DNA from 4 places in the Pseudoalteromonas sp. MB47 genome. Region 4 is predicted to be linked to each of the others. Evidence: predicted binding sites of a transcription regulator. Region 4 holds the regulator's gene; each other region holds the start of a gene.
What was found. The regulator ArgR, encoded in region 4, controls arginine synthesis, uptake and breakdown. The targets are predictions, from matches to a motif close to ANTGAATANNTATTCANT.
Positions count from the first base shown of each region.

Region 1 (3,202 bases), on a different contig from region 4:
GATGCATTTAAAATATACCGAGATGCCATCAGCGACTTCGCAAAGCACACTAAGAAGCCTGTGCTTGTAATGCATGGTGATACCGGCCCATATTGCCAGCAGCCGTTAGCGAGCAACTTAACGCGTTTAAATGTCCCCGGAGATTTTGCTGTAAGCGATGTCGCAAAAGTAAGTTTTATCGACGGCCAATGGCATATAGCAAGTGTAACGACAAATGTGCCCCTCACTAAGGTATGTGAGTGATAACGTTGGGTAGAACGGAGACGCACTCAGAGCCGTCAGCTATCAGATTAAAACCCAACAAGTTAGCGAGTTTCTAGAGAAAGGAGCTATCAGCTTTCAGCCGTCAGCTATCAGATTAAAACCCAACAAGTTAGCGAATTTCTAGAGGAAAGAGTAAAGTTATCGAGTTTGAGGCTCACGTAGGCGTGAAATTTATTTCGCGCGGTGGTTTATAAAGTCATCAGACTTTAAACCCAAGTTAAGACTTGTAGGAGGCGTTTTAACGCCGAAAAAACTCACGCTATAGCCAAAAGTTCACGGTTAAAACCATTCCTACGATTATCTCAGATCTCATGCATCATTTAAAAAACAAAAAAGCGGCACTTGGCCGCTTTTCTTAAGTAAGGTGTGCTATTAGCAGTTAGTTTCTTCTGCGTTAACACCTTCTTTTACTTCTTCACATGCATCTTCAACTGCATTTTGTGTATCAGTAATTGCTTCGTCAATACGCTCACCTGCGTCTTCAGCAGAGTTGTCTTCACAACCCATGATGAAAAGACCTGAAAATAGGGCGATAGTTGCGGCTTTTAAAGTTGAATTTTTCATAATGAAATTCCTTGTAAATTTAAAAAAAGTAAGTGGTTATCTGCTTTTAACTACTTAGGGACGTTGCCTCTAAGTGCTCCTGATACCAGCGAAATAACAAGTAATACTAAAAATATAAAAAAGATAATCTTAGCGATGCCTGCAGCGGCTCCTGCGATACCGCCAAAACCTAACACTGCTGCGATTAACGCGATAACTAGAAAAGTAATTGTCCAGCGTAACATAGTGGTCTCCTTGGCTATTTAAATTTTCTTAAGTTCGATGTAACTGAAGCGAGTTCTGTGCCAGAACTTTTATTTTATATATTTCAATGGGTTGTGTGTTTTTGTTGTTCTTTAGAGGGTTCATCATTTGGTAACTTTTACGAGTAAGCATGTAACTTATTCATAGTGATATTTTTTCATATTGAGATGCATGAGAAAAAGAGATAATGCACCAATAAATGGTAAGACCAATTTAACATTGTTTGGGTTGGCTACCTCTAACACCTTGTTGTGTGTGGTTTTTAGCCATTTTGTTGCTATTAATTAATAGTTCAGCATATAACGACTGGCTATATTGATTATTTATATCATCTATAGCGGGGCTTTAAATGCATAAATAGTGGGGTGTTAATTGTATGTATGTCATGTTATTTTAAATTTAATTGGTTTTACCAATTTACAATGGTGCTATACAAATGAATTTTGTTTGTTATTATTGGTGCATAATTATTTAACAAAAATAACTTTTTATTTTAAGTAAGCGAGGGGAGTCGTATGGATATAGGTGGATTACTCACCACTGCGGCCAGTTTGATGGTGACAGGCATGGTAGGCGTGTTTGTTTTTCTGACTATTTTGATTTCAGCAGTCACTTTAATGTCAAAGGTAGTGGGTCGATTTGATGATCCTGCAATTGCAGAACCTACGCGTACAGCAAAAATTCAACCTCAACAGGGTGTGCCACAGGCACATATTGCAGCAATCAGCGCTGCAATTGCTCAATTTCGAAATAAACAAAAATAACGGGGCAGCTTAAACATGGCTAAATTAAAACTAACCGAATTAGTATTGCGTGACGCACACCAGTCTCTTTTGGCAACGCGTATGCGCTTAGACGACATGCTACCCATGGCAGAAAAACTCGATAATGCGGGTTATTGGTCAATTGAATCATGGGGTGGTGCGACGTTTGACTCGTGTATCCGTTATTTAGGTGAAGATCCTTGGCAACGTATTCGCGAGCTAAAAGCGGCAATGCCAAACACTAAGCAACAAATGCTACTACGCGGACAGAATCTTCTAGGTTACCGTCATTATGCTGATGATGTAGTCGAAAAGTTTGTTGAGCGTGCCCACAAAAACGGTGTTGATGTTTTCCGCATTTTCGATGCGATGAACGATGTGCGTAACCTTGAAACTGCCATTAAAGCTGCTGTTAAAGTAGGTGCTCATGCCCAAGGTACTATTTCGTACACAGTAAGCCCAGTCCATACGCTTGATATGTGGCTTGAGCTTGCAAAACAACTAGAAGATCTTGGTTGTCATTCAATTTGTATCAAAGATATGGCAGGTTTATTAAAGCCTTATGATTGTGAACAGTTGATCAAAGGTTTAAAAGAAACTGTGTCTATTCCTATTGCGATGCAATGCCACGCAACCACAGGTTTAAGCACTGCAACTTATCAAAAAGCGATCGATGCAGGTATCGATATGCTTGATACGGCTATTTCGTCAATGAGTATGACCTATGGTCATAGCGCCACAGAAACCATCGTTTCAATTGTAGAAGGCACTGAGCGAGACACAGGCCTTGATTTAAACCAATTAGAAGAAATTGCTGCTTACTTCCGTGACGTACGCAAGAAATATGCTGCATTTGAAGGCAGCCTTAAAGGCGTTGATGGACGTATCTTATTAGCGCAAGTGCCGGGCGGCATGTTAACTAATATGGAAAATCAGCTTAAAGAGCAAGGTGCTGCTGATAAACTTGATCAAGTATTACTTGAGATCCCGCGTGTTCGCGAAGACTTAGGTTACATTCCACTCGTTACACCAACCTCGCAAATTGTTGGTACTCAAGCGGTACTTAATGTGTTGACTGGCGAGCGATATAAAACCATCACTAAAGAAACTGCGGGTGTGCTCAAAGGCGAGTATGGTGCAACACCAGCACCAATGAATAAAGAGCTGCAAGAACGTGTACTAGATGGCGCTGAAGCAATCACTTGCCGTCCTGCTGATAAGCTTGAGCCTGAACTTGAGAAGCTTGAAGCAGAGTTATTAAGTGAAGCTAAAGAGCAAGGTTTAGAGCTTGCTGATGACGTGATTGATGATGTGCTTACTTACGCATTATTCCCTCAAATTGGCCTTAAGTTTATTAAAAACCGTAA
Region 1 is NZ_VFBD01000016.1:13,032-16,233, forward strand. Features, by position in the region: gene IMPJCBKJ_RS08720 (hypothetical protein) at 1-243, shown strand, start outside; gene IMPJCBKJ_RS08725 (hypothetical protein) at 637-828, opposite strand; gene IMPJCBKJ_RS08730 (DUF1328 family protein) at 879-1,052, opposite strand; gene IMPJCBKJ_RS08735 (OadG family transporter subunit) at 1,587-1,835, shown strand; gene oadA (sodium-extruding oxaloacetate decarboxylase subunit alpha) at 1,851-3,202, shown strand, end outside.
Region 1: IMPJCBKJ_RS08735 (OadG family transporter subunit) is a predicted target of ArgR. The motif match lies at 1,530-1,547, and genes of this name have one in related genera.

Region 2 (3,202 bases), on a different contig from region 4:
CGTTTGCTTCAAGCCATGCTTTATATGGATGGCGTGACTTAAGATCTTGGTCAATCTCATCTGAATGCCAAATTTTACCTTGATGAGTATCAATTACTAATAACTCACCTGGGCCAACACGGCCTTTCTCAACCACTTCGTCTGGCGCGTAGTCCCAAATACCGACTTCTGAGGCAAGGGTAATAAAACCGTCTTGAGTGATTACATAGCGCGCTGGGCGTAAACCGTTACGGTCAAGATTACAAGCTGCAAAACGACCGTCAGACATTACAATACCAGCTGGGCCATCCCATGGTTCCATATGCATTGAGTTAAAGTCATAGAATGCACGTAAGTCATCATCCATAGCACGGTTTTTTTGCCATGCTGGCGGCACAAGCATACGCATTGCACGGAATAAATCCATGCCACCCGCTAAGAACAACTCAAGCATATTATCTAAGCTAGAAGAGTCTGAGCCGCTTTCGTTCACGAAAGGCGCTGCTGATTGCAAATCAGGAATAAGTGGTGAGGCAAACTTATACGCACGGGCGCGCGCCCATTGGCGGTTACCTTGAATCGTATTAATTTCACCATTATGCGCTAAATAGCGGAATGGTTGCGCCAGTGGCCAACGAGGTTGTGTATTAGTAGAGAAACGTTGGTGGAATACACAAATCGCACTGGTCATGCGGATGTCAGCTAGGTCTAAATAAAAGTTAGGTAAGTCTACAGGCATCATTAAGCCTTTATAAACAGTAACTAAACCAGATAAGCTGGCAATATAAAAATGTTCATCGTTTTCGAGGCGTTTTTCAGCACGACGACGCGCTACATATAAGCGACGCTCTAAATCTTTTGGACGCCAGCCTTCTGGTGCGCTTACAAAAATTTGTTCAAAGCCTGGTAGTTGTTTTTTTGCAATTGGCCCTAAACATGACGCATCGGTAGGTACTACGCGCCAGCCTTGAATGCTCAAGGTTTCTTTTTCGAGTTCTTCACTCAACACATCTTTAGCTGTTTGCGCAAGTACAGGATCGGCATTTAAAAATACCATGCCAACGGCGTAGTTCTTTCCTAAATGCCAATCATGTTCGCTGGCAATAGCACGAAAGAAGCTATCAGGTTTTTGCATTAATAAACCACAGCCATCACCTGTTTTACCATCTGCAGAAATACCCCCACGGTGCTCCATGCGATCTAAGCCAGTGATTGCTGTTCGAATCAAGCGGTGACTCGCCTGACCATTGACCTGGGCTATTAAGCCAAAGCCACAATTATCTTTTTCTAATTTTGAGTCGTATAACATAGACCCCTCCCCTTGCTACAACGACTAGCGGTTCAGTCTTTTGTGACAGTGCTAGCAGACGAACAAAACTATCGCCAAATACCTCATGAGTCAATAGAGTTTTGAATACATATTCATATTCATGAATATTTCTCACTTAAGGTACTTTTTAAATTCTATGCTATTTTTTTACATTTAGTCGTATTTTACCCGTTATTTTTTTATGACACTGGTGTCAAATTTAACAACTTGTAAAAAAACAATCTAAAAACCCGCCACTTTACGTTAACGTAAACTTCGCTTTATTTTGAATAATTATTCAAATTATGAATATCAATGCAGTTTTTACGGGGTCTCGACTAGCCTAACTGCATCATTATTTACTCTTGGCTTTAGCATAGTTACAAACTACGTATCTGAGCAGACTACCTTAGTCGCAATGACTGAGTTCTTTACCCTTGCGTCAACAATCAGCAATTAAAAAGTGTCCGCTGCGGACACTTTTTCTGTCCGCGGACAGACATTAACTCACTGTTAAAACATAAAATAATTAAAAATCAATAAATTAAAAACTGGCACGCTACTGGTATAGATAAGACATCAGCGAAATTGAGGATTTCAAAATGTTCACTATCAGTTTGTTTATGGCTTCTCCACTTACCATGCTTGCCGTTGGCTTCATGATTGTGTGTTTTGAGAATCGTAAGGAGTTATGATGATTAAGGATACCAGTGCCCAAGATATTACAGTGGCCAAGAAAAACACCATTAAAAAGCCACTTATACTAGCAGCAGGTGTAATACTTGTTGGTGCACTCGGCTTTAAAGCATTGTTTGCCAGTAACGATGGCAGCATCTCGGTTGATGCAGCAAGCCTACAAATTAGTGAAGTAAGCCAAAAGACACTCACCAGAGATGTAGCAGCAAGCGGTAAAATCGTTGCAGCTAATGCGCCAAAGGTTTACAGCCCTGAACGCGGCTTTGTCGATTTAAAAGTTAAAGCCGGTGACAGCGTTGAAGTAAATGAAGTGATCGCAACCGTAACCAGCCCTGAGCTAACCAACGAGCTAAAACAACAACAATCAGTATTAGCGAGATTAGAAGGCGAGTTACAGCGCAAGCAACTTGAAGCGCGTAGACAAAAACTAAGCCTGACTAAAGCGCTCGATTTAGCGCAAGTTGAACTCAATGCTGCAGATAGAGAAAACCGCCGAGCTAAAATCTCAATCGAAAAACATTTAATTAGCCAAATAGATTTAGAAAAAGCCGTTGATGACTTAGCCCGTGCCAAGCTGTCTTATAAGCACGCCGAGCAAGAAGTCAGCTTAGCTAAAGACACCCTCGCATTTGAGCTAAAAGCAGCAGAGCGTGATCTGGCACGTCAGCAACTGATTGTTGATGACTTACTCAGACAAGTAAGTGAACTCACTATTACCGCGAGTGTAAACGGCATTGTGGGTAACTTATTAGTGCAACAAAAAGAAGCGGTCACACAAAGCCAACCATTAATGACATTGGTCGATTTAAGTAACTTTGAAGCAGAACTGCAAGTACCAGAAAGCTACGCCAATGAGCTGGGTCTTGGTATGCAAGTTGAGCTTACTTTAGGTGCTCGTCATGTCACAGGCACGCTATCGGCTATATCACCTGAAGTAAATAATCGCGAGGTCACAACCCGCGTACGCTTTGACAATGAGATTTCTGGCATTCGCCAAAACCAACGCTTAACCGCACGTATTTTACTAGAAAATCGCGACGATGTATTACAAGTAAAACGCGGCGCATTCTTACAACAAGGTGGCACCCATGCTTATAAAGTTGACGGTGACATGGCTTATTTAATCGATATAAAAACCGGTGCAAGCAGTATCAATGCTGTCGAGATAATTGAAGGCGTAGAGCCTGGCGATAAGTTAATTATCTCGAACTACGATCG
Region 2 is NZ_VFBD01000001.1:5,228-8,429, forward strand. Features, by position in the region: gene gltB (glutamate synthase large subunit) at 1-1,288, opposite strand, end outside; gene IMPJCBKJ_RS00020 (efflux RND transporter periplasmic adaptor subunit) at 1,983-3,202, shown strand, end outside.
Region 2: gltB (glutamate synthase large subunit) is a predicted target of ArgR. The motif match lies at 1,389-1,406, and genes of this name have one in related genera.

Region 3 (3,202 bases), on a different contig from region 4:
TAAAATCCGTGAAATGCACGATCCTTCACAAGAAGACGCGCGTGAAGCTCACGCTGCAAGCTTCGAGCTTAACTACGTTGCACTAGACGGTAACGTTGGTTGTATGGTTAACGGTGCAGGCCTAGCAATGGGTACTATGGACATCGTAAACCTACACGGTGGCAAGCCAGCTAACTTCCTAGATGTTGGTGGCGGTGCAACTAAAGAGCGTGTATCTGAAGCATTCAAGATCATCTTATCTGACGACAACGTTAAAGCTGTTTTAGTTAACATCTTTGGTGGTATCGTTCGTTGTGACATGATCGCAGAAGGTATCATCGGCGCAGTTAAAGAAGTAGGTGTTAACGTTCCTGTAGTAGTACGTTTAGAAGGTACTAACGCTGAACTTGGTCGTGAAGTACTAGCTAGTTCTGACCTTAACATCATCGCTGCTGAATCACTAACAGACGCAGCTGAAAAAGTTGTTGCTGCTGCGGAGGGCAAATAATGTCTGTATTAATCAATAAAGATACAAAAGTTATCTGTCAAGGTTTCACAGGTGGCCAAGGTACTTTCCACTCTGAGCAAGCGCTTGAGTACGGTACACAAATGGTTGGTGGTGTAAGCCCAGGTAAAGGCGGTCAAACGCATCTTGGTCTTCCAGTATTCAACACAGTACGTGACGCTGTTGAAGCAACTGGCGCAACTGCATCAGTTATCTATGTACCAGCACCTTTCTGTAAAGATGCAATCTTAGAAGCTATCGATGCTGGCATCGAGCTAATCGTTTGTATCACTGAAGGTATCCCAACACTAGACATGGTTGACGTTAAAGTTAAGCTTGATGAAACTGGTGTTCGTATGATCGGTCCTAACTGCCCAGGTGTTATCACTCCGGGTGAAACTAAAATCGGTATCATGCCTGGTCACATCCACAAGCCTGGTAAAGTAGGTATCGTATCACGTTCTGGTACTCTTACTTATGAAGCGGTTAAGCAAACTACTGACGCTGGTTTCGGCCAATCAACATGTGTTGGTATCGGTGGTGACCCAATCCCTGGCACTAACTTCATCGACGTTTTAGAAATGTTCGAAAAAGACGAGCAAACTGAAGCTATCGTTATGATCGGTGAAATCGGTGGTACTGCAGAAGAAGAAGCTGCAGAATACATCAAGCACAACGTGACTAAACCTGTTGTTTCTTACATTGCTGGTGTTACTGCACCTGCAGGTAAGCGTATGGGTCACGCTGGTGCAATCATCGCAGGCGGTAAAGGTACTGCTGATGAGAAATTTGCTGCATTAGAAGCTGCTGGCGTAAAAACTGTACGTTCACTAGCTGACATCGGTAATGCACTTAAAGAGAAGACAGGCTGGTAATCAGTTCTAATCTCTTAAAAAAGGCTCGCTTATGCGGGCCTTTTTTGTATCTGCCACTATCTTATAACATGCACGAAAATTCCACCTGCAAATTAAGAATAATAATGCTTTATTTGTGAATATAAATTCTCTACACTTGTGGCTTGTATATCTGTTTTTATTAAAACATTCGACTTTAATAAGGTAAATATTACGTGCGTACCACAGAATTGGTAGATGGATTTCGCCAGTCAACTCCATACGTTAATGCTCACCGCGGTAAAACATTCGTTGTTATGCTTGGCGGAGAGGCGATCGATCAGTCTGGTTGTCGCAGCATCATCAACGATGTCGCGCTACTAACTAGTCTTGGTATTAAGATTGTTTTAGTGTTTGGTGCTCGTCCACAGTTTAACGCAGCGCTTGAACAAGTTGGCATAACTAGTCAGTTTCATAATGAGATACGGGTAACTGATAACGCAACATTTGATGTAATTAAAAAAGTTGCGGGTGCAATGCAGTTCGATATAACCGCGCGTTTATCTACGTCTTTAAGTAGTACACCTATGTCTGGCTCATTTTTAAATGTGGTGAGTGGTAATTTTGTTATTGCTCAGCCTTTAGGTGTTGATGAAGGTGTTGACTATCATCATTCAGGAAGAGTGAGACGTATCGATGTTGCAGGTATTCGCCACCAGTTAGATAACAACGGAATTGTGCTGCTTGGGCCAATAGCGGCGTCTGTTACAGGTGAAAGCTTTAACTTAACCGCTGAAGAAATTGCTACGCAAGTAGCTCTCAAACTACGCGCCGATAAAATGCTTGGTTTTTGTAAAGAAGCCGGTATTTTGGATGAAAATGGTGAAGCAATTGCAGAGCTAATGCCAAATGAAGCTGAGCAGCTATTAGCAAGCTATCGCAAGCAACCTGACTCATGTGTCAGCGCCACTGTTTTCTTACAAGCTGCAATTGATGCTTGTCGAGGTGGCGTGCATCGTTGCCATCTTGTTAGTTACAAAGAAGATGGCGCCTTATTACAAGAGCTGTTCTCTTTAGATGGTATTGGTACACAAATCGCACCACAAAGCTCTGAGCAATTACGAAGTGCAAGTATTGCTGATATTACCGGAATCATTAACCTTATTAGACCCCTTGAACAACAAGGCTATTTAGTGCGCCGTTCTCGTGAACAGCTCGAAATCGAAATTGAACAATTTACGGTTATTGAGCGTGATGGACTTATCATTGCCTGTGCGGCTTTGTATCCGTTTGCAGATGAACAAGTAGGGGAGTTCGCAAGTTTGGCTGTTCACCCTCAGTACCGAGATGCCGACCGCGGAAGTTATCTACTGAGGTTTATTATTAACAAGGCTAAACGTGCTGGTTATTCGCATTTATTTGCTCTCACCACACGCAGCATTCACTGGTTTTTAGAGCAAAGTTTTGAAATAGTGACAGTTGAGGAGCTACCTGCGAAGAAAAAAGCGCTTTATAACCATGAACGCCGCTCTAAAGTATTGCGTCTAGATTTAACTAAGCTAGGTAATAAGAGGTGACGCATGTGTCACCTCTTATATACCCAAACCACCCCAAGGTGCGAGTTTCAGCATATTGAGGGGCTTGGGTATACTCTTAATATTGATAGTTAATGTGCTGATAAAAACGCACACGTAAATCTTGGCGAGTTGGATTAAATGCCAGCTCGTCAGTAACTTCATTTATCGCACTTTGCACTTGATTCATAAACTTACCATAACCAATGTCATGCTTGTCTTTATCGGCTGCGGCAATCACAAAATGTAGCGAATCTACAAGTTGATCAGCATCCCAGTACTGTTGTAATTGCACCTGCTCAGAGCTGCAA
Region 3 is NZ_VFBD01000020.1:233,215-236,416, reverse strand. Features, by position in the region: gene sucC (ADP-forming succinate--CoA ligase subunit beta) at 1-487, shown strand, start outside; gene sucD (succinate--CoA ligase subunit alpha) at 487-1,359, shown strand; gene argA (amino-acid N-acetyltransferase) at 1,554-2,894, shown strand; gene IMPJCBKJ_RS10655 (DUF3083 family protein) at 2,971-3,202, opposite strand, start outside.
Region 3: argA (amino-acid N-acetyltransferase) is a predicted target of ArgR. The motif match lies at 1,474-1,491, and genes of this name have one in related genera.

Region 4 (3,202 bases):
TATTTATTCGAGCCATTAAAAAAGCCTGCATTTGCAGGCTTTTTTGTTTTCGGCGATTTAAAAAATCGCCTATCATCTGTCGGAATTAACCGTTGATGAAATCAACACCTTCTTGGATGTCTTTGTTAAGTGTAGCTAGCATGTCGTTTTTAGCTTGCTCTTCGAATGCACTTAACTCACCGTAAGAAAGAATTTCTTCAACGCCGTTCTTACCTAGACGAACTGGGTGTGCGAAGTATGCTGCGTCACCGTTTTCAACTGCAACGTATGCGTAATCAATTACTTCTTCACCTTGTAAGCCTTTAACTAAAGACATACAGAAGCGTGCTGCAGCTGCGCCCATAGAAAGAGTCGCTGAACCGCCACCCGCTTTAGCGTTAACAACTTCAGTACCTGCGTTTTGGATACGTGGAGTTAATGCCGCAACTTCTTCGTCAGTGAAAGTAACACCTTCAACTTGAGATAGAAGAGGAAGGATTGTCGTACCTGAGTGACCGCCGATCACTGGAACTTTAACGTCAGTTGCGCTTAAACCTTTAAGTTCAGCAACAAATGCTTCTGAACGGATCACGTCAAGCGTTGTGATACCGAATACACGGCCTGCATCGTAAGTACCCGCTTTTTTGAATACTTCAGCAACGATTGGCACTGTGCCGTTTACTGGGTTAGTGATGATACCTACTAACGCTTTAGGACAGTTTTTAACGATGCCTTCAGCTAATGTTTTGATGATACCTGCGTTTACGTTGAAAAGGTCCGCACGGTCCATGCCTGGCTTACGTGGCATACCCGCTGGGATAAGAACGATATCACAACCAGCTAATGCTGCGTCTAGGCTGTCAGCACCAAAGCCTTCAACTTTAACGTCTGTTGGGATGTGAGAAAGATCAACCGCTACACCAGGAACAACAGGGGCAACATCGTATAACGATAATTCAGAACCTGCAGGTAAACTTGTTTTTAATAATAAAGACAATGCTTGGCCGATACCGCCAGCTGCGCCTAAAACAGCAACTTTCATTGGAATTCTCCGTAATTTGAGGTAGGAAATATTTGTGGCCCTAAAGATAATGAAATTAGCGACTAAAAACAAATTTATCCTGCTTATTTCGCGTATAATTTCGACCATAGTTGTAAACTTGGCTGTAAAGACACAGCATTTTGGACGACTTTGTAAACTAATACTGCATAAATATGCAGAGTTGTGTAGAATTACCCTACATTTTATGAATAAAGAAACGGCAACATGCAACCACAAGACAAACAAGAAGCACTGATCAAAGCGTTTAAAGCGCTATTAAAAGAAGAAAACTTCGGTTCACAAGGTGAGATTGTCGAAGCATTAAAAGAGCAAGGCTTTGATAATATTAGTCAAAGTAAAGTATCTCGCATGCTAAGCAAATTTGGTGCGGTACGTACTCGTAATGCAAAACAAGAAATGGTCTATTGCTTACCGGCTGAAATGGGTGTGCCAACAGCGAAAAGCCCGCTGCGTCAGCTTGTTATTGATATTATGCATAACGAAATGATGATTATCATTCGCACCAGTCCAGGCGCAGCACAATTAATTGCTCGTTTACTTGATTCACTCGGTAAAGCAGATGGCGTACTAGGCACTATTGCAGGCGACGACACTATTTTTATCGCCCCTGCGAAGATTTCTGAAATCGATGTAACGCTTGATCGCGTACGCACTTTATTCGATACCGTTTAAAGCTGCTTTAAGAAGTTTACTGACGGGGCGAAAAACGCAGATCCCATATCGGCTTGAGTAAAATCGAGCCAATGATCATAGCAATCGCCCTGCCCCAAGCGACTCTTTAATACCTGCTCAAACGCATCCCCTTGCGCCGCACACGAAACCATTAAAATTCCCTGCTTATGCACATCACCAAATGGCATGCTTTGGTTTAGCAAGAGAGGCTGGCCATGCTCATCTTTTAATTCACTACGAACCGCATGACTGGTTTCTACAGCAGGCACAATCAAGGTGTTATCTAGACGCGTGCGCCCCATGATTTGCTCTTGCTCTGATAACGATAAATGCTGCCAGACACTCAAATCATGCACAAAGCGCTGAACATGGATATAGCTGCCTTGGTCTTCAAAGTGCCCCGGTTTATCGATAAGTGCTGTACTACGCTTTTGGCGACCATGGGGTGTATCGCCTGCATAAATAAAGCCGTTAAAATCACGTCCATCTAAAAACCGAAAATTACGGACCTGCTCCACCAGCTCAACATCCGGTGTTAATAATTTTAGAATTTGCAGAGCAAATAGATGGTTTACATCTTCACGGTCTGAGCGAATTTGTACAAACAAGTCAAATGGCTGAGCACTCATCACATGCTCACTGTGAGTCACATTCGGAAAGCTTTGCAATTGGCTAGGGATAAACTCGGGCAGAATATGCGGCCAATATTGAGCGCCAAGGGCAACCACACACGATAGCATGGCTTCTGAGAACTGATCAGCAAACTCATCTTGAATGACGCTAACGCGTTTTAGTTTTTTACGTAATGACTCATCGTGGCCATCGTAAACATTAAAAAACAGGTGCAAACCATGTAAGTTTGCTTCAGCACAAATCCCAGATTGCGCTTGCGCCATAGTGAATCCTTAGCTTCTCGTTATTTGCACAAAGCCAAGGATTCAAGATTGTTATTTATTACTAATCATGAAAAAAATTGACTGTGTGCGGCATTATTTTTATTTTTACAGGCTGCTCAACAGCTAACACGCGGTCTTGCTCTGCAGCAACTTCACACTCTTGCCCTGCAATATTGATTCGATATACATAACGCGTACCGATAAAGCGCCTGTGCAAAATAGTTAAACTGTTTGCGTCACTGTGCGCAGCTTCACACAACTGAATATGGTGCGGTCTTATATACACTTGACCTTGCTGACAATCTGCATTGTTCGGTGTCAATGAGTGAACCACACCAAACGCCGTTTCGTATTCAGTTGGCGTTAATACTTTTGCCGTTAAGTATATGCCCGTACCAAGAAACTCTGCAACCACCTTTGAGTTAGGTTGGCTAAATAACTGCTCAGGAGAGCCTTGTTGGGCTATTTTTCCACCATGCATAACCGCAAGCGTGTCAGCAAATGCGAAAGCTTCTTCCTTTGAGTGAGTAACAAATACCGCAGAAACCTGCTGAGCTTTAATAATGCGGCGTATATCGGCAATAAGCTCAAA
Region 4 is NZ_VFBD01000021.1:51,316-54,517, reverse strand. Features, by position in the region: gene mdh (malate dehydrogenase) at 86-1,021, opposite strand; gene argR (transcriptional regulator ArgR) at 1,247-1,714, shown strand; gene IMPJCBKJ_RS11790 (Dyp-type peroxidase) at 1,711-2,610, opposite strand; gene IMPJCBKJ_RS11785 (ABC transporter ATP-binding protein) at 2,672-3,202, opposite strand, start outside.